DNA from 3 places in the Pandoraea faecigallinarum genome. Region 2 is predicted to be linked to each of the others. Evidence: riboswitches for the same ligand, from Rfam matches in the RefSeq annotation. Region 2 holds a riboswitch; each other region holds the start of a gene.

Region 1 (6,450 bases), 2.1 Mb from region 2:
CGCCGTCGGGCGGCAGTTCGTCGACGCGATAACCCTCGTCGCGCAGCAGCGTCAGAATCCCGAGCACCGATGCCGGTGTGTCGAGGCCGACACCGTTGCCGATGCGCCCTTCGCTCGCCGGGTAGTTGGCCAGCACCAGCGCGAGTCGCTTCTGCGCGTTGGGTTTCTTGCGCAGCAGGCACCAGCGACGGCTCAGTTCCGCAACGAATTCGACACGCTCCGGATCCGGCTGATAACGCACGACGTCGACTTCGGTGCGTGAGCAACGGTAGTCCAGCCCCTTGAAGCTGATCGCGCGCGTAATGATGCGGCCATCGACCTCGGGCAACGCAACGTGCATGGCGATGTCGCGCGAATTCAACCCCTGATTGTCCTCGACCCAATCGTCGCGGTTGCCCCCGCTGAGAATGACCTGCAATACCGGGGCGTCGATGCCGAAGCCCTGCGCCAGGCGCGGATCGTGCGGCGTCGACGTCGAAAAAGCCGTGGTATTGAGCACGAGCGAGACATCGTGCGCGTCGCAAAGCCGTTGCACGACGTCGCAACTCAATGCGTCCTTGAGCGAGGTGATCGCAATCGGCAGCGGGTTCAGGCCCCGCGCGGCGAGCGCATCGATCAGGGCGTCGAACACGCGGGTATTGGCCGCCTGCAAATGCGCGCGATAAAAGAGAATCGCGACGACAGGCGCGCCGGCCTGCCAATCGGCATGCCAGTCGGCCATCGCCGGGTGATGGTTGTGCGGATGATAAAGCGCCGCATTCGGCACGGCGAGCGGCAGCGGCGGTTCCTCGCCCCACCCCAGCGCCTGCCACGCGATGGCCCGCAGGAACGCTTCGGCGTTGACCGGGCCGCCCTGACGCAGATAGCGCCACAAACGCGCGCAGAACTCGGGGCTCGCCGTGCTCAACGCCGTGAGATTCGGGTCTTCCTGCAAGTCGCCCGAGAACATCACGAGCATTTGCCCACGACGCTGTGCCAGCGCGACGATCTGCTCGATGCCGTACGGCCAGTACGCCTCGCCGCCGAGATGATCGACCACCACCACGCGCGCATGCCGCAAGACATCCTCGACATAGAAATCGACCGACGCCGGTTGGCGCAGATACGTGACATTGGCGAGCCGCAGACTTGGGAAATCGTCACCGAGGCGCTCGACCACGCTCGCCAGCAGCGACAACGTCGTGTCGGCGGAACTGAGCACGACGATGTCGGCAGGCTGCTGGTCGATGCGGATCACACCGGCCGCGTCGTCGACGAAGCCGCCGGGGACTGTGCGTAGCAGATGCATGCGAGGCGTCGTCCGGGGGGCGTGCGTCAGGCCGTCGCGACGGGCGAGATCGCGCGCAGTGCGGCGTCGAACTCGCGCTGAAGCGCGTCGGCGTCGAGATCTTCGCCGATCAGCACGAAGCGGCTGCCGCGCACGTCCGCCGCGCGCCAGTGACGGTCGAAATAGCTGTCGAAACGCTGGCCCACACCCTGCACGACAAGGCGCATCGGCGCACCGGGCAAGGCCGTGAAACCCTTCGCACGGTAGATCGTGTGATGCTCGACCAGTTGACGCAACGCCGCGATGATCGTCTCGCGCGATGCGGACGCGCCCAACGCGTCCAGAGCGTCGGAGGCCTGCGTCGACACGCAGACCATGACCGAATCGAACGCGTCGTGGTGATGGTCGGCGTCGTCCGCCGAGCCGTGGTGATCGTGGCGCTGGTCGATGGTTTGCTCGGACGCCGAGTTCAGGCCGAGCAGCACACCCAGGTCGAGGTTGCCATTGCTGGCGGGCACGATCTTCACGTGCGCGGGCAACGCCTCCCGGATCGCCGCCGATACGCTGGCCTGCGCCGCCTCGTCGAGCAGATCGGTCTTATTGAGGACGACGAGATCGGCTGCACTCAGTTGATCTTCGAACAGTTCGTGCAGCGGCGACTCGTGATCGAGGTTCGGGTCGGCCTTGCGCTGCGCATCGACGGCGTCGGGATTTTCGGCGAATTGCCCGCTGGCCGCCGCAGGACCGTCAACGACCGTAATGACCGCATCAACGGTGAAGCCATTGCGAATCGACGGCCAGTTGAAGGCCTGCACCAGCGGCTTGGGCAGCGCCAGCCCGGAGGTTTCGATCAGCACGTGGTCGATCCGGTCGCGTCGCTCGTTGAGCGCTTCCATCACCGGGAAGAACTCCTCCTGCACGGTGCAGCACAGGCAGCCGTTGGCCAGTTCGAACAGTTGGCCCTCGGTCTCCCGGCCGTTCTCGTCGCAGCCGATGCCGCAGCCCTTGAGAATCTCGCCGTCGATGCCAAGCTCGCCGAACTCGTTGACGATCACGGCGACGCGCAGGCCGTTGTTGCCGGACAGGATGTGACGCAGCAGCGTGGTCTTACCGCTACCGAGGAAGCCCGTAATCACGGTCACGGGGATCTTGCGCATGGAACTCGACATGGAAGCAAAGCGTAGTCGCACGCCTGACCCCGCCCGGCACCGTCGTCGGTACGGCGCGCGGCCCGCCCGGCAGGACGCGACCGTGCCGCCGCCGGCGGCTGCATCGGAAAAACGGAGAAAGCGTGACAAAGCTGAGGGTTTGACTGCACACCGCCTACCCGCAGTGCCAATCGTCTTCTCCGGCCGGTATCCGGGCTGACGAAACGGCCGCTTCACCTTCCCACGCCGCCATCGAAGGCTGTTGCGCAGTGGTCTCGCCCCTTGAAACAGATGAAACACCTGCGGGGTTGAAGACGGCCCGGCACCGCATGACTGCGGCGCCTTCGTTTTACCGTTGCGGGGGCAGCACAGGCTGGAGCGTCGCGTCGCACGACTTGCGCGTGGTCGCGCCGCTCTCCTGTTTCCCGTTTAACTGCGCGCACGGGAACATGCGCGCGAGCACCAGATTAGCCGCGAGTGTAGGTGCCGGATACCGCTGCGTCAAGGCAGCGAACGGGCAAACGCCTGTGGTATGCTCGCCACCAGATTTTTTCATCCCCCTGTGAGACGTTGCAGTGCATCGAGTCATCGTCCTGGCCCCCCTCCGGCGGCATGTCCCTCCCGGATGCCGGGCATCGTTCTCGCATCCCCTCGTCACATGAACGCCGGCCTTCAGGTCCATCGTCACGCACGAGGTCCCCAATGAGTGCCACGAGCCACGAGCGCCGCGCCTGGCTGATCGGCGCCGGGCCGGGCGACGCCGAACTCATCACTGTCAAGGCCATGCGGGCGCTCGCCGTCGCGGATGTCGTGCTGGTGGACGACCTCGTGAATCCGGACGTGCTCCTCATGGCCGGGCCACAGGCACAGGTCGTCCACGTCGGCAAGCGCGGCGGACATGCCTCCACCCCGCAACGCGAGATCATCGAGCTGATGCTCGCGCACTTGCGCGCCGGCCGCAGCGTGGCGCGTCTGAAGGGCGGCGACCCGTTCGTTTTCGGACGCGGCGGCGAAGAACTGCTGGCCCTGCAAGCCGAAGGCGTTGCCGTGGAGATCGTCAACGGCATCACCGCCGGCATTGCTGCGCCAACGACGCTCGGCATTCCCGTGACGCACCGGGGGCTGGCGCAGGGCACGATCTTCGTGACGGGGCACGGCGCGGGCGACGACGAGCCGGATTGGCAGGCGCTCGCCGCCGCGGGCCTCACGCTCGTCATCTACATGGGCATCCTGCGTCTGGAAGACATCGCGAATCGCCTGTTGCAAGCCGGGCTGGCGCCGTGCACACCGTGTGCCGCCATCGAGTCGGCGACGTTGCCGGCGCAGCGTCACGTGCTTGCCACGCTGAACGCCCTGCCCGCCAAGGTCCGGGCCGCCGGCATCGGCTCGCCATCGATTATCGTGATCGGCGAGGTGGTCTCGCTGGCGCATACGTCCGACTCTGCCGGCCCGAAGCCTGCCATCCCGAAGCGTGCTGTCCCGATCGCCGCGGTACGGCCGCTGAGTGTCGGCATCGGCTTCCGGCAGGGTGTGACGGCCGAACAGATCGAGGCCGCCGTGCGCGCGGCGCTGGGGTCACGCACGCTGGCGGAAGTCGGCGCGGTGGCAACGCTCGACAGAAAGGCCGCCGACCCCGCGCTCGTCCGTTTCTGCGAGCATCACGGCCTTGCCTTGATAGGATGCGCACCTGCGGATATCGAAACGTGTCTGGATGCCCATCCGCAGTTGCCACGTTCGAACACCGTTTACCAACACACCGGCGTGCACGCCGTCTGCGAGCCCTGCGCATTGCTGGCCGCGTCGGGCGGCACGTTGCTTGCCGCCCGGCATATCGGCGATGGCCTGAGCGTCGCCATCGCCACGAAAGCGCCAATGGAGTCACGACACGATGAAGACCGATAGCGAATCCCACCTGCGCATGACGCAGCGACGCCGCGAGGGACACGAAAAGAAGCAGGCCGCAGCGACGACCGAAAAGGGCCTTCTCATCGTGCACACCGGCAATGGCAAGGGCAAGAGCACCGCGGCGTTCGGCATGGCGGTTCGCATGCTGGGCCACGATCAGCGCATCGGTGTCGTGCAGTTCATCAAGGGCGCATTGCACACGTCCGAGCGCGACTTTCTCGGCAGCCATGCCCGATGCGACTTCGTCACGATGGGCGACGGCTACACGTGGAATACGCAGAACCGCGACGCCGACATCGCGACGGCGCGCAAAGGCTGGCAGGCGGCCGTCGACATGATCGGGAGCGGCAACTACAAGATGGTGATTCTCGACGAACTGAACACCGTGCTGAAGTACAAGTATCTGCCGCTTGAGGAAGTGCTCGGCGTGCTCGGCGCACGCGGCGAGATGCAGCACGTCGTCGTCACCGGCCGGCACGCGCCGGACGAGCTGATCGAAGCGGCGGATCTCGTCACGGAGATGCGGCTCGTGAAGCACCCATATCGCGAGCAGGGTGTGAAGGCGCAACAGGGCATCGAGTTCTGATCGTGGCCTCGTGCCCCGCGTTGTTCATTGGCGCTCCGGCGTCGGGTCAGGGCAAGACCACGGTCACCGCCGGGCTGGCGCGACTGCATCGAGACCAAGGACGTAAGGTCCGGGTCTTCAAGACCGGCCCCGATTTTCTCGATCCGAAGATTCTCGAGCGCGCGAGCGGCGCCCCCGTGCAGACGCTCGATCTGTGGATGGTGGGCGAAGCGCAATGCCGGCAACTGCTGGCCGAGGCGGCGCAAACGGCCGACCTGATCCTCATCGAAGGCGTGATGGGATTGTTCGACGGCACCCCGAGCAGCGCGGATCTTGCGACGACGTTCGGGATCCCGGTCGTCACCGTGATTTCGGCGAAGTCGATGGCGCAGACGTTCGGTGCAATCGCCTCGGGTCTCGCGCACTATCGCCCCGGACTACCGACGTACGGCGTACTGGCGAATCACGTCGGTTCGCCGCGCCATGCACAGTTGCTGCGCGAAGGCATGCCAGCGGATATTGCATGGCTGGGGCACCTCGGCACGTCCGACCGGATGACCTTGCCCGCGCGGCACCTCGGCCTGCATCAGGCGCACGAAATCGACCGGCTCGACGAGCGCATTGCCGCCACCGCCCGCGCCTTGGCCGAGACGGCGCTGGCGGCGTTGCCGCCGGCCATCGCCTTCGAAGCGCCGCCGTCGCCCGCATTGGCCCAGGATCGTGAAACGCTCAAGGGCATGCAGATCGCCGTGGCGCGCGACGCGGCCTTCTCGTTCGTCTATCCGGAGAACATCCGTCTGTTGACGTCGCTGGGGGCGAACGTGACGTATTTCTCGCCCTTGGCGAACGACGCGCTGCCGGCGGCGGCCGACGCTCTCTTCCTTCCTGGCGGCTACCCCGAATTGCACGCAGCGACGCTGGCCGCGAACACGCGCAGCGCCAGCAGCATTCGCGCGCACGCGGCCGCGGGCAAGCCCGTCGTCGCGGAGTGTGGCGGCATGCTTTATCTGCTGGAGCGGCTCACGGATGCATCGGGCATCTCGACGCCCATGCTTGGCGTGCTGCCCGGTCATGCAACGCTGCAAACGCGCCTTGCCGGTCTCGGCATGCAGGAAGTGGCGACGCCTCGCGGCACGTTGCGAGGTCATACGTTTCATTACACCAGCATGGCCACGCCCATGACGCCGGTCTGCCACGCCCGGCGTGCAGGCAGCGACACGCCGGGCGAACCGGTATTTCGCGTAGGCGCGACGGTCGCGACCTATCTGCATGGCTACTGGCCGTCGAACCCGGCGCTCACTGCGGCACTTTTCCATGGCACAGCCTTTTAGCGAATCCGAGCGCGCCGCCGTCTACCGCGTGATCCACGAACGGCGCGACATGCGCCATTTCGTGCCGGCGCCCGTCGATTCCGGCGTTCTCGCGCGCCTGCTCGATGCGGCGCACCATGCCCCCAGTGTCGGCTTCATGCAACCGTGGCGAATCGTGCGGGTAACGTCGCCCGCCCTGCGCGCATCACTGCATGACGCAGTCGAGCGCGAACGGCTGAAAACCGCCGATGCACT
Region 2 (6,450 bases):
GCAGGTCAGCCACACGTTGGCGGTTTGCTGCGCAATGTTGTTCGGCACGTTGCCGCTGCGCGAGACGGCCATACCGCCGACGTTTTCGTCGAAACGATCGTAACGGGCGCGCAGCAGTGCGGCATTCGCCTCGACCGAGACACCGTAGCCCAGCGTCAGCGCCCCCGACAGTTCGACGCCACGAGACGACTGCTGACCGACCTGCTGCGTGACGCCCGGATGCAGCGGATCGCTCGTCAGCAGATGTTTTTTCACGATCTGATAGACGGCGAGCGTCCAGAAGCCGCGTCCCTCCGGCAGTTCCTGTTTGAAGCCCGCCTCCCACTGTTCGCCGGTTGCCAGCTCGAACTGTGTCTGCGATTGCGACAGCGTGACGAGCGAGCCGACGCTATCTGCGCCGCGCGTGTACTGGCCGTAAACCGATGCCGACGGACCGACCTGATAGACAAGGCCCAGACGCCAGCCGACGTTCGAGAACGCCTTTCCGAAGGCCGTACCGGATGCAAGCTGACGGCGCGAATAGTCGAGATAGTCGTAACGCAGGCCGCCCACGGCCGAGAGCCGTGAGGTGATGTCGAAGCGGTCTTCGGCGAACAGCGCAACCTGATGCGTGAGCGTCCGGAACTCGGGTACGGTGGGATCGGGGCTGGCGAACACGCCCGGATCGAAGCCGTCTGCGCTCACGACGGACGACCCGCCGAATGGCGTATTGCTGTCGCGACGGAACGAAATCCGATTCGCTTCGACGCCGATCACGAAGCGGTTCGCATGGCCCGCGAGACTACGCTCGATCGTCGCATCGAGCCGGTTGCCGGCCTGCTGCTCGTGCTGAAGGATCTCGATGTAGTCGCTGCGCGTGACCAGACGCGTCGACGGGTCCATCTCGTACGACTCGCTATTGCGCCAGTGCCGGTGCGTGTTCAGGTAATACAACTGATCGCGGATCGTGATGCCGTCGCCAGCACGGTAGACGCCCGTGAGCCGGGTCGACTGATCGAAATAGGCAATCAGCGCGTTGCCGACGTTGTAGTTCCTGTCGCGCAGCGCGGTATCGAGCGCACCGCCATTGAGCGGCACACCGAAGTACGTCGCGGGCATCTGGCGTGCGTAATCGTAGGAAAGCGTGAACGACAGTCGCGGCGAGACGTCGAGCTTTACCGCACCGCCGACCGACGTCGTATGCGAATCGCCACGCTCGACCCAGCCGTTGCTGCGGTTATCGCTCACGTAGAAGCGATACGACAGCATCGGACCGAGGGCGCCGGTCGTGTCGAGGGCGAAGCGCTTCTGTGCCTGCGTGCCGAAGCCTGCCTGAAGCGTCGTGGCGGATTCGCGCTGCGGCTGCCGGGGAATGACGTTCACCACACCGCCGATGGCGCCTTCGCCATACAGCACCGACGCCGGTCCTCTCAGCACGTCGATCCGCTCGACTTGCCAGGTGTCGAACGGGAATGTCATCGTGCCCGCCCCGGGATAGAGCCGCGTACCGTCGTAGAGCGTCATCACCGATTCCTGGCCGGCGAAGCCGCGCACGGCGAGTGCGGTGCCCCCATTGCCGGGGGTGGCGGTGCTGGTGAAGCCGGTAGCACGCGTGACGGCGTCGTTGACGGTCTGGTCACCGCGCGCTTCGATCTGCGCGGCGGTAACGGACTCCACGCTCGCCGGCGTGTCGAGGCTCGACAGGTTCAGGCGCGAGCCGGTGTCGCCCGGCGTGGAGAGGGGCGCGTCGTCGCGCGAATGCCGGGCGCTGACGGTAACGGGCGGCAGCTTCGCCTCGTCCGCAAACGCGCAGGTAGAGGCGCCGCCGAACAGCGAGCATGCGCCGACGAGGAACTGTGCGGTTTGCTTGTGTGCAAAGCCGCGCGTGGCCGGGGCTCCGGTGAAGGCCCCCGGGCATGAGCGATGCATGAGTCTTCCCCTGTCGTCCTGGGCGACGACTTATCGATATCGTGCGTTTCTCGTGCGGACGCGCGCCCGCATCCCGGGCGTTGCGGGAATCGGTGCGACTGGCGGAAGGCCGGGCGCCGGGCGGGTCCGGTGATGTGTCTTGCCGCGAGCCCGGCTCAGGCAGACAACGGCAAGGCGAGACGAGCGTGCGCGGCGACTGGCGCACGAGAGAAATCGACGAACGGGGAGATTCGCAGCAAGCGAAGCGTGCGGGTCATACGTGGTCTCCTGGGGTTTCGCGCCCCAAAAAAAGGTCGGTGAGCCCGACGGCCAGGTCTGACTTCCCGTCGAAACGACGAGTTACAGTGGCGCGACCGCGCTGGATTTGCACCAGCTTCCGGCCGTCGGTAGCGCGCATTCTACGTGTTGTTGCGGCTTTGCGAAATCATTGATACTCACAAATTTCGGCGCCATGGCATCGGCAAGCGCCGGGATCGGCAGAAAGTAGCCTCGCCGGGGAGACCCGCAGTACAATCCCCCCACTCTGAATTACCTCCCCCACGGCCTGTTCGGCGTCTGCGAACCGGGCATCCATTTCCCCGGCACCCACAACTAGAAGTCGATGGTCGGTGTCCGGGAGATGCGCGAAGCACCACCATGCTCGATGCCCGCGGTCCGAAGGCGGCCCGGGGGACTCCTATTCGCTCATAAGGCTATCGAGGAACACGACTTTGGCAATATCGGAACATGACCCGCTGCGCGAGGACACCGGGGCGGGGAACGCCGCCCCGTCGGAACTGCGTCGCTCCCTGTCCGCCCGTCACCTGACGATGATCGCAGTGGGCGGCTCCATCGGGACCGGCCTGTTCGTGGCCTCCGGCGCCACCGTCGCGCAGGCGGGGCCCGGCGGCGCACTGCTGGGCTATGTGCTGATCGGCCTCATGGTCTATTTTCTGATGACCAGCCTCGGCGAGCTGGCCGCCGCCATGCCGGTTTCCGGCTCGTTCTCGACGTACGGCGCGCGCTATGTCGACGAGGGCTTCGGGTTCGCGCTGGGCTGGAACTACTGGTACAACTGGGCCGTCACGGTGGCGGTGGACCTGGTTGCCGCCCAGCTCGTCATGGCTTACTGGTTCCCGAACGTGCCCGGCGTCTACTGGAGCGCCCTCTTTCTTGCGATCACGTTCGGCCTGAATGCCCTGTCGGCGCGCGGCTTCGGCGAGGCCGAATTCTGGTTCGCGCTCATCAAGGTAGTCGCCGTGCTGGCCTTCGTCGCAATGGGCGTGCTGATGCTGCTCGGCATCATTCGCGGCGGTGAGACTGGCGGCGTGGCGAACTGGGCGATTGGCGACGCTCCCTTCGCCGGCGGCTTCGCGGCATTGATCGGCGTGGCAATGGTCGTGGGGTTTTCGTTCCAGGGCACCGAACTCATCGGCATTGCCGCCGGCGAATCGAAGGATCCGGCGCGCAATCTGCCGCGCGCCGTGCGTCAGGTGTTCTGGCGCATTCTGCTGTTCTATGTGGCGGCAATCCTCGTCATCGGCCTGCTCATTCCGTACACGGACCCGCATCTGCTGCGCAACGACGTCACCGACATCAGCGTCAGCCCGTTCGCGCTGATCTTCGAGCGCGCGGGGCTCCTCGGCGCGGCCTCGGTCATGAACGCCGTCGTGCTGACTTCTGTGCTCTCGGCGGGCAATTCCGGCATGTACGCGGCCACGCGCATGCTCTACAGCCTCGCCCGCGACGGCAAGGCGCCGCGCGTGTTCGGGCATGTCTCGCGCAACGGTGTGCCGACGTGGGCATTGCTCGCGACAGCCGCCGTTGCCGCGCTGTGCTTCTTCACGTTCGTGTTCAGCCCGAACGCCGTGTACATCTGGCTGCTCAACACCTCCGGCATGACCGGCTTCATCGCGTGGCTCGGCATTGCGATCAGCCATTACCGGTTCCGTCGCGGCTACGTGCGGCAGGGCCACGATCTGTCGAATCTGCCGTATGTCTCGCCGTTCTTCCCGTTCGGCCCCATCTTCGCGTTCGTGCTGTGCCTCGTCATCACGCTGGGCCAGAACTACGAGGCGTTTCTTCAGGACAAGATCGATTGGGGCGGCGTGGTGGCGACCTACATCGGCATTCCGCTGTTCCTGCTGATCTGGGCGGGCTACCGGGTGGTGCGCGGCTCGCGCTTCGTGAAGTATCGCGACATGCACTTCCCCAAAACGCAGACGCCGGCTCAGGCGGACGTTCACGGCGAGGCGCCAGCAAGTCGCGCGCTTCGTTAGGCTTGTCTCCCGCGCCCAAGACAGGCGCAGGACGCGCGCAGAACGGGCGCAGGCGAAGCGCGCGTTACAGCACCTTGTCCAGCGCCTTGGCGAAGCGCTCCACTGCCGCGTTCACATCGTTGAGCTTGTCCAGTCCGAACAGGCCAATGCGGAACGTCTTGAAGTCCTCGGGTTCGTCGCAGCGAAGGGGCACGCCGGCGGCCGTCTGCACGCCCACTTCGGCGAACTTCTTGCCGGAGCGAATGCCCTCGTCGTCGGTATAGCTCACCACCACCCCCGGGGCTTCGAACCCGTCGGCCGCCACGCTGCGAAAGCCCTTCGCTTTCAACAACGCACGAATGCGCTGGCCGAGTTCGATCTGCTGCGCGCGTACCTTTTCCAGTCCATAGGCTTCGGTCTCCCCGATGACGTCGCGCAGCTTCGCGAGACTGTCCGTGGGCATGGTGGCGTGATACGCGAAGCCGCCCTTTTCGTAGGCTTCCATGATCTGAAGCCACTGACGAAGATCGCAGGCAAAGCTGGTGCTCGTCGTCGACTCGATGCGTTCGCGCGCAAGTGCGCTGAGCATCACCAGCGCGCAGCACGGCGACGCGCTCCAGCCCTTTTGCGGCGCGCTGATCAGCACGTCGACGCCGCTGGCGTGCATGTCGACCCATACCGTGCCCGACGCAATGCAGTCGAGCACGAACAGCCCGCCGACCGAATGCACGGCATCGGCCACCGCGCGCAGATAGGCGTCGGGCAACATCATGCCTGAGGCCGTCTCGACGTGCGGTGCGAAGACCAGATCGGGCTTGTTTTCCTTGATCGCGGCAACGACTTCGTCGATCGGTGGGGGAGCGAAGGCCGCTTGCCTTCCTTGCTCGACGGGGCGTGCCTTGAGCACGATCGATTCGGACGGAATGCCGCCCATGTCGAAGATCTGGGTCCAACGGAAGCTGAACCAGCCGTTGCGGATGACAAGACATTTCCTGTTCGTGGCGAACTGACGGGCCACGGCCTCCATGCCGAACGTGCCGCTGCCGGGCACCACGACGACCGATCTCGCGTTGTAGACCTTTTTCAGGCCATTGGAAATGTCGCGCATCACGCCCTGGAAGCGCTGCGACATATGGTTGATGGAGCGGTCGGTATAGACGACGGAATATTCGAGGAGTCCGTCGCGGTCCACCTCGGGGAGCAATCCTGGCATGTCTGCCTCCGATACTAGTGATTTGCCGGTATGGGACAGATTCTAACGCTCCCCGACGCAACGTCCCAGATAGCGAGCCAGATCGCTGCGGCACGCCGCCAGGGCACGCTCGCCCGCATCCGAACCGGCGACCAGACCTTGCATCAGGAAGAACGTCACATCGTGGATGCCGATGCAACCCAGCGCATGCCGCAGATATGGCGTGAGGAAGTCGGGCTGACGCGCGTTTTCTCCCGTATGGAACCCGCCGGACCCCACGATGACAACGCTCGGGCGGTCCTTGAGCAAACCCACCTTGCCCTGCGGCGTACTGGCAAACGAGCGGCCGATGCGCACCACGTAGTCGATCCACAGCTTGAGCGACGCCGGCACCGTGAAATTGTGCATGGGCGTTGCAATCGCGAGAAACGACGTCGCCTCCAGTTCTTCGATCAGATGCTCCGAGAGCGCGAAGTGCGCGGGATCCGGCGTGCGCGACGTGATAGCGGCCGCATAGTCGCTGGTAATCGCCGGCAGGGGAAACGTCGCCAGATCGCGCACGATGATCTCCCCGTCGCCGGACAGTTTCGCGTGCTCGTCGAGAAATGTCTGCGCCATGCCGAAAGTGCGGCTCGATGCCCCGTGCGGGCTGGCGTTGAGCAACAGACTTGTCATTGGCCGGTCTCCTGCGCCGTATCCAGCGATTGCCGGAAGTGCATGCCCTTCGCCAGCAGCCCGTTGCGGAAGTAAAAACGCTGCGCGAGCGCCATGTGCAGGCCCGTGTCGAGGACAAGATGCGCACATCCCGTATCGCGCGCGATCTGCCTCACTTCCCCCAACAGCGTCGAGCCCACGCCAGCGCGCTTGTTGCCGGCGGCCACCACGAGATCGTCGACGTATACGAACGGCCCGTAAATCAGGTTCGTCATGTGACGATACCCGACCAGTCCAAGCAGGCGTTCGCCATCGAAAGCGCCCAGCAGCCGGTACGCTTCGTCGCGCTGGGCCTGCACCTGCGCCGCGAAGGCCTCCGCGCTTGCCAGGTGCGGGCGCAGTTCCTTCATGACGGGATAGGCTGCACGCACTTCGCCGGGCGTCTCAAGGTGTTTGAAA
Region 3 (6,450 bases), 500 kb from region 2:
GCATTCTGCCGATTTACGAAGGCACGACGGCAATTCAGGCAAACGATCTGATCGGACGCAAGACGTTGCGCGATCGCGGTGCCGTGGCCAACGCGCTATGCGAGCAGATTGCGGCGACGGAGCGCGAACTGCGTGCGGCGGGCGGCGTGGCGACGTCGGTGGCGGACCGCCTCGCGAAGGGCCGCGAAGCGCTGTCCATCGTGGTGGACTACGTTGTGGCGAATACGCAGGACAATGCCAACGCGGTGTTCGCCGGCAGCGTGCCGTATCTGAAACTCGCGGGCATCGTGCTGGGGGGCTGGCAAATGGGACGTGCGCTGCTCGCCGCGCAGGCGCTGCGCGATCGGGACCCATCCTTCTACGACGCCAAGATTGGCACGGCACGCTTCTTCGCGGACCACATTCTGACGCAGGCCCCGGGACTTGCGCAGGCCATCACCGAAGGCGCGGACTCGGCGCTCTCGCTCGACGAAGCCCAGTTCTGATCGCAGTACGTCAAATGAAAAAAGGCGACCCTCGGGTCGCCATTCTTTTGGGCGGTGCTCCGGCGTCGAGATGAAGCGCGCAACGACGCCGGACGAAAAAAACGGCACTGCGCGAACGCAGTGCCGTGTATCGGGTCCCCGCCTCAGCCGCTAAGCCGGCATCCTGAACCGAAGGTTCAAGGTGGTCGCGGTTAGTAGCGCTTTGGGTTCATCAGACAGAGTGACGCTCACGCCAGCACTACAAACTTCCGCAACCTGCAACAGATCATTGGTTCAAGGAATCTATGACTTTCGCGAACCAGGCAGGGAAAACTAACCTTTTGGACCGGACGGCCCGCGCGCTCTTCAGCTTTGATACTGATCGATTACCGCGCTCAGCCGTTCGTCCATGGCTTGCATTCTACGCTGAATTTCTTCGGCGGGGAATGCTTGTCCGGCAGCAATACTCTTTTCCAACGCAAGCAATTCGGATGCCAGACTCAACGCTGCCATGACGGCAATCCGGTCGGTGCCACGCACGCTGCTTTGCGCGCGAACCTTGCTCATTTCCGCGTCCACGCGCGAGACGGACGCGAGCAGGTCGGCTTCGTGTTCCGGCGGGCAGGCGAGGCGGTAAGACTGTTCGAGAATATGAACTTCAAGCTGCTTGATCGTCATGCGTGTTCTCCACCGGGGGTGCCGAGCAGATCCATCTGACCCTCAGCGGGGTTTTGCGTCGGAAGCTTTTCAAGGATCGCGTTCAGGCGAACCTGAGCCTCGTCGATCTTGGCGGCGAGTTGATCGCGTTGCACTCGCAACGCGTCGCGTTCCGTGCGCAATTGCTCAATGGCGGCGCGGGTTTCTTCACATTCGGCACGCGCGCGGTCGAGTTCCGCAAGCAGCGCCTGATTGTGTTGGTGAAAGCGTTGGCTGATGACAACCAACTGTTCCATTTTGTCGGTGAGATTGTCGAGATCGGTGAGCATCGGGCTGCGTCCTCTTGATTGCCCTACATTCTAACGGAATCGGCGGCCAATGCCCGACGAACGAGCATTGACGCTCATTCGAATGGCCCCTACACTTGCGGCACTTCGGTGCTCGCGCACGCCCTCCCGGCATGCGCAGTTAAACGGGAAACAGGGAGCCGCGTCCCCACACGGGCTGGCCAACCTGTGCTGCCCCCGCAACGGTAAGTCATTCTTTCGACCCGAAAGGTTTCCGAAAACGCGCTTCGCCTCCAACGCCACTGTGTCCTCACCGTGCACGGGAAGGCCGGTCAGGCGCGACGATGACCAGCCCGGATACCGGCCCAAGTGAGTGGGGAATTCAGCATGCCGCCCAGCGCAAGCCGCAGGCGGCATGCCGTCGTTTTCAAGTGTCGATGCTGCCTGTGATGCTCGCATGCCGACGTGTCCGCGACGCTCCCCTTTCGTCGGCGGCCTGCGGGGGAACGGGCCAAGGCAATAAGAAAACTACGGAAGTTACACTCGACCATGCGCACCCACGTTCGCGCGATGACGCCGCACGCGTCTGCTTTTTCACGTCGCCCCCCGGCCAGCGCTGCCCTGACGCCTTTCCCACCGTCTGCGCTGTCTGCACCATTTGCACCGCTCGCGCAGACGCCATATCGTCTCGCGCTCGGCGCCGCCTTGCTGGCCGCCTGCGCTTGCAATGCACGAGCCGCCGACGGCGCGCCCACCCTCAATACGACCGTCGTCACGGCCTCGCGCACCGAGCAAAAGCTCGTGGACACGCTCGCTTCCACCTCGGTCATCACGCGCGAACAAATCGAGCAAAGTCAGGCCCAGGATTTGCCGACGCTGCTGCGCGGTCAGGCCGGCGTGGAGATCGCACAGAACGGCGGCTTTGGCGCGTCGGCCAGCATTTTCATGCGCGGCGCGGCGTCGAACGCATCGCTCGTGCTGATCGACGGCGTGCCCGTCAACTCCGCCACGACCGGCACGACCAACATCGCGCAAATTCCAGTGTCGCAGATCGACCACATCGAAATCGTGCGCGGCAATGTGTCCGCGCTGTACGGCTCCCAGGCGGTCGGCGGCGTGATCCAGATCTTCACGCGCCACGGCGACGGCGGTCCGCCCAGAGCCTACGCCGAACTGGGCTACAGCACGAACAACACCACGCAGGCGAACGCCGGTATTGCCGGGTCCTTCGAAGACGGCAAGACGCGCTTCTCGCTCGACATCTCGCGCTTTCACACCAACGGCATCTCGGCCCAGGACCCGCGCTTCGCGCCCAAGGTCAATCCGAACCGAAATGGCGACGACAACACGAGCGTCACGGCCACGCTGTCGCGCAAGTTCGGCTCCACGTGGGAAGCCGGCGTACGCCTGTTCCAGAGCGACGGCAGCATCAGCTACGACAACGCATTCGGCAAGCCCTCCGATCTGAACGACACCGATGCCCGGGTGCGTCAGATATCGGCCTATGCCAAAGGCAAGATCACCGACAAGTGGAGCACGCGCCTTACCGTCACGCAGGGCGACGATTACAACTATAACTACCTGAACGGCGCGGGCAACGGCAATTACCATACGTCTAGCCATCAGATCGACTGGGCGAACGAATACGCCTTCATGCCGGATCAGAAGTTGATTGCCGGTTACACGCGTCAGGAACAGACGGTCGAGAGCAGCACGAAGTACGACCGCAATAACCGCCATCTCGACTCGTTCTACGTCGGCTACGAAGGCGTGATTGCAGACAGACACGAGGTACAGGCGACGGTGCGCCGCGACATGTATTCCGACTTCGGCGGTGCCAACAGCTACTGGGTCGGCTACGGCTACCGGCTGACCGACCAGTGGAAGCTGATGGCGAACGCGTCCGACGGTTTTCGCGCGCCGACCTTCAACGAACTGTTCTACCCGGGCTTCGGCAACCCGAATCTGCAACCGGAACGCTCGATCTCGAAAGAACTTGCCGTGCAGTTCTACGACGCGCGCTTCGGTTTGGCGAAGCTTGCGCTGTTTCGCACGAACTACACCAATCTGATCCAGTCGCTCACGGTGTACCCGTATACCGCGGCGAACGTGGCAAACGCCCGCGTCGAAGGGCTTGAACTGACGTATCAGGGCAAGATTCAGTGGACGGGGACGGACGTGCGCGCGTCGTTCACGCGTCAGAATCCGACCGATCTGGACGCCGGCAAGGTCCTTGCCCGTCGCGCCAGGCAGTACGGCTCGTTCGGCGTGACGCAGTCGCTTTTCGGCAAGTTCAGTGTCGGCGGCGATGTCTTCTATAGCGGCGAGCGTTACGATACGGGAGGCCAGCATCTTGGCGCCTACGCACTCTTCAACCTTCAGGCACGGTACGACATCGACAAATCCTGGTATGTCTCGGCGCATCTGGACAACGTGTTCAACAAGCAATACCAGACGGTCTATGGCTACAACACCCTTGGACGCGCAATCTATGTCTCACTCGGCTGGAAGCAGTTCTAAGCACACGGACGGTGCCCGACGGACATACGTCGCGCCCGGTGCGGCCGCCCGGGCAAGAGGCGCCGCCGCATGACGCTGCGTCGCGCCTTCGCCATCTGGACGGGGTTGGCCAGCGTTGCGCTGCTCACGCTCATCGCGTCGCTCAGGCTGGGGAGCGTGCCGGTTTCGCTGCGCGAGATCGGTGCCATGGCATTGGGGCACGACGTGGGCCTCGCGGGTGACGTGATCTGGCGTTTGCGTTTGCCGCGCGCGCTGGCGGCATTTGCCTGCGGCGGCCTGCTCGCCGTCGCCGGCACGCTCATGCAGACGTTGCTGCGCAATCCGCTGGCCGATCCCTATGTGCTGGGCATCTCCGGCGGTGCGAGTGTCGCGGCGCTTGTCTCGCTCGCACTCATGTTGCCGTTTTTCTGGGTGCAGACGAGCGCCTTTCTCGGTGCGCTCGCCGCCATCGCTATCGTGATGGGACTCTCGCGCCGCAGTTTCCTGCGTCCCGGCGATCAGGACAGCAGCGCCAAGCTGTTACTCACCGGCGTGATGATGGCCGCCGGATTCGGCGCGCTCGCCACGCTCATTCTCACGCTTGCCCCCGACGCGAGCCTGCGCGGCATGTTGTTCTGGCTGACCGGCGATCTGAACGGCGTGGACCGTGCCGCGCTGCCGGTGATCGCGCTCCTCGTGACGCTGCTCATCGTTTGTCCCGTTGCGCACCGGCTGAACGTGCTGCTGCGTGGCGACGCCGTCGCCCAGGCCGTCGGTGTGGCCGTCGGACCGTTGCGCATGCGGGTCTATCTGGCGGCGTCGCTCGCGACGGCGGTGGCGGTTACCACGGCGGGCAGCATCGGTTTCGTGGGGCTCGTCGTGCCGCACATCCTGCGCCTGCGCTTCGGCAACGATCAGCGCATGCTGCTGCCCGCGGCAGCGCTCGGCGGCGGGGCGTTGCTGATGGTGGCGGACCTGGTGGCGCGCACCGTCATCGCCCCGACGCAACTGCCCGTGGGCGTGATCACGGCGATGATCGGCGTGCCCGTATTCCTGTGGTTGTTGTCGCACCGGGTGATCCGATGACAAGGTCCGCAAACCTTTCCGTGAATACCTCCGGCAATACGCCGTCGCCCACGCCGGAATCGGCGCGCGACCCATTGCTGCAAACGCATGCGCTGACATTGCATGCGGACGAGCGCGTGCTCGTCGATCGGCTCGATCTTGCCGTCGCGCCGGGCGAGTGCTGGTGTCTTGCCGGACCGAACGGCGCGGGCAAGACGACGCTGCTGGGCACACTCGCGGGCCTGCGTCCCGTCGAGGAAAATCCGGCGCGCGATGCAGCGATTACCGCAAGCGGTCGTGTGATGATCGGCGGCAAGAGGCTGGCGCAGTGGCGTGCGGCGCCGCTGGCCCGGGTGCGAGCCCTGATGCCGCAACAGACGCGGGATGCCTTCGGTGCGACGGCCCTCGAAGTGGTGCTGGCCGGTCGTCACCCCTATCTCGCCCAAGGCCGGTGGGGGGCGTGGGAGGCTGACGACGATGTCGCCCTTGCGCACGCCGCGCTCGCGAAGGTTGGTCTCGAAGACTTCGCGGCGCGCGACGTCATGACCCTGTCGGGCGGTGAACGTCAGCGGGTGTCGCTCGCGGCGGCGCTCGCGCAGGCCACGCCGTTGCTGCTGCTCGACGAACCCCTGTCGCACCTCGATCTGCATCATCAGATCGACGCCCTCGAACTGCTCGCAGGCCATGCCGGATCCGGTTGCCAGCGGGATCATGGCAATGGCGCTGCTGTCGTGTTCTCGTGCCACGATCTCAATCTCTCGCGACGCTTCGCCACGCATGCCTTGTTGCTCGACGGTCGCGGCGGTTGGCGCGCGGGGCCGGTGCGGGAGGTGCTGTCGGCCGAGCATTGCAGCGAGGCATTCGGTTATCCGCTGCGCCTGATTCGCGATGGTGAGAACGAGGCTCTAGTGCCCGTGCGACGCTCATGACGGCACATGTGACCGCACGCATGATGCCCCTCATGATGGCGCGCCCGAGGCGTGCATGGGGCGGCGTACACTCACATCCGCGTGCAATGCCGTACCGTGCCGTGCGCCGGGCTTCACCGCCTTCGTCCCAGATTCAGTCACAGATTCAGTCACAGATTCAGCCATCGATTCAGGACGTTCCCGAATGACCGCTTTCCCCCCGTTGCTGGCAGAACTCTTCGACATCCGCTCGCCGTCGACGGCGATGGATGCCGCGCTCGCGCACGCCATCGACAGCAAGACGAAACCGCCCGGCAGCCTCGGCGCACTGGAGCGCGTGGCGCATCGTATCGGCCGCATTCAGCAGAGCACGATGCCCGAACTCACACGGGCGGCCATGCTCGTATTCGCGGGCGATCATGGCATTGTGGCCGAGGGCGTGAGCCCGTATCCGCAGGCCGTCACGGCCCAGATGGTGCTCAATTTCCTGCGCGGCGGTGCGGCCATCAATGTCTTTTGCCGTGCCAACGGAATCGAGATGGAAGTTATCAACGCCGGTGTGGCGTGGGA

Evidence for each region. Region 2 has a riboswitch for cobalamin ahead of AB870_RS03720 (TonB-dependent receptor). Riboswitches for the same ligand answer to the same signal wherever they lie in the genome.
Region 1: another riboswitch for cobalamin. It lies ahead of cobW (cobalamin biosynthesis protein CobW); the one in region 2 lies ahead of AB870_RS03720 (TonB-dependent receptor).
Region 3: another riboswitch for cobalamin. It lies ahead of AB870_RS05985 (TonB-dependent receptor plug domain-containing protein); the one in region 2 lies ahead of AB870_RS03720 (TonB-dependent receptor).

The regions. Positions count from the first base shown of each region.
Region 1 is NZ_CP011807.3:3,919,529-3,925,978, forward strand. Features, by position in the region: gene cobN (cobaltochelatase subunit CobN) at 1-1,288, opposite strand, end outside; gene cobW (cobalamin biosynthesis protein CobW) at 1,315-2,436, opposite strand; cobalamin riboswitch at 2,601-2,897, opposite strand; partial or broken gene cobA (uroporphyrinogen-III C-methyltransferase) at 3,118-3,843, shown strand; gene AB870_RS27465 (cobalamin biosynthesis protein) at 3,973-4,317, shown strand; gene cobO (cob(I)yrinic acid a,c-diamide adenosyltransferase) at 4,304-4,906, shown strand; gene AB870_RS17180 (cobyrinate a,c-diamide synthase) at 4,909-6,216, shown strand; gene bluB (5,6-dimethylbenzimidazole synthase) at 6,200-6,450, shown strand, end outside.
Region 2 is NZ_CP011807.3:818,976-825,425, reverse strand. Features, by position in the region: gene AB870_RS03720 (TonB-dependent receptor) at 1-1,908, opposite strand, end outside; adenosylcobalamin (AdoCbl) riboswitch at 2,166-2,313, opposite strand; gene AB870_RS03715 (amino acid permease) at 2,619-4,166, shown strand; gene AB870_RS03710 (aminotransferase class V-fold PLP-dependent enzyme) at 4,231-5,358, opposite strand; gene AB870_RS03705 (FMN-dependent NADH-azoreductase) at 5,401-6,012, opposite strand; gene AB870_RS03700 (GNAT family N-acetyltransferase) at 6,009-6,450, opposite strand, start outside.
Region 3 is NZ_CP011807.3:1,316,340-1,322,789, forward strand. Features, by position in the region: gene AB870_RS05965 (acyl-CoA dehydrogenase) at 1-485, shown strand, start outside; RNA gene ssrS (6S RNA) at 617-797, opposite strand; gene AB870_RS05975 (cell division protein ZapA) at 831-1,142, opposite strand; gene AB870_RS05980 (hypothetical protein) at 1,139-1,450, opposite strand; cobalamin riboswitch at 1,540-1,791, shown strand; gene AB870_RS05985 (TonB-dependent receptor plug domain-containing protein) at 1,958-3,928, shown strand; gene AB870_RS05990 (FecCD family ABC transporter permease) at 3,998-4,993, shown strand; gene AB870_RS05995 (ABC transporter ATP-binding protein) at 4,990-5,901, shown strand; gene cobT (nicotinate-nucleotide--dimethylbenzimidazole phosphoribosyltransferase) at 6,086-6,450, shown strand, end outside.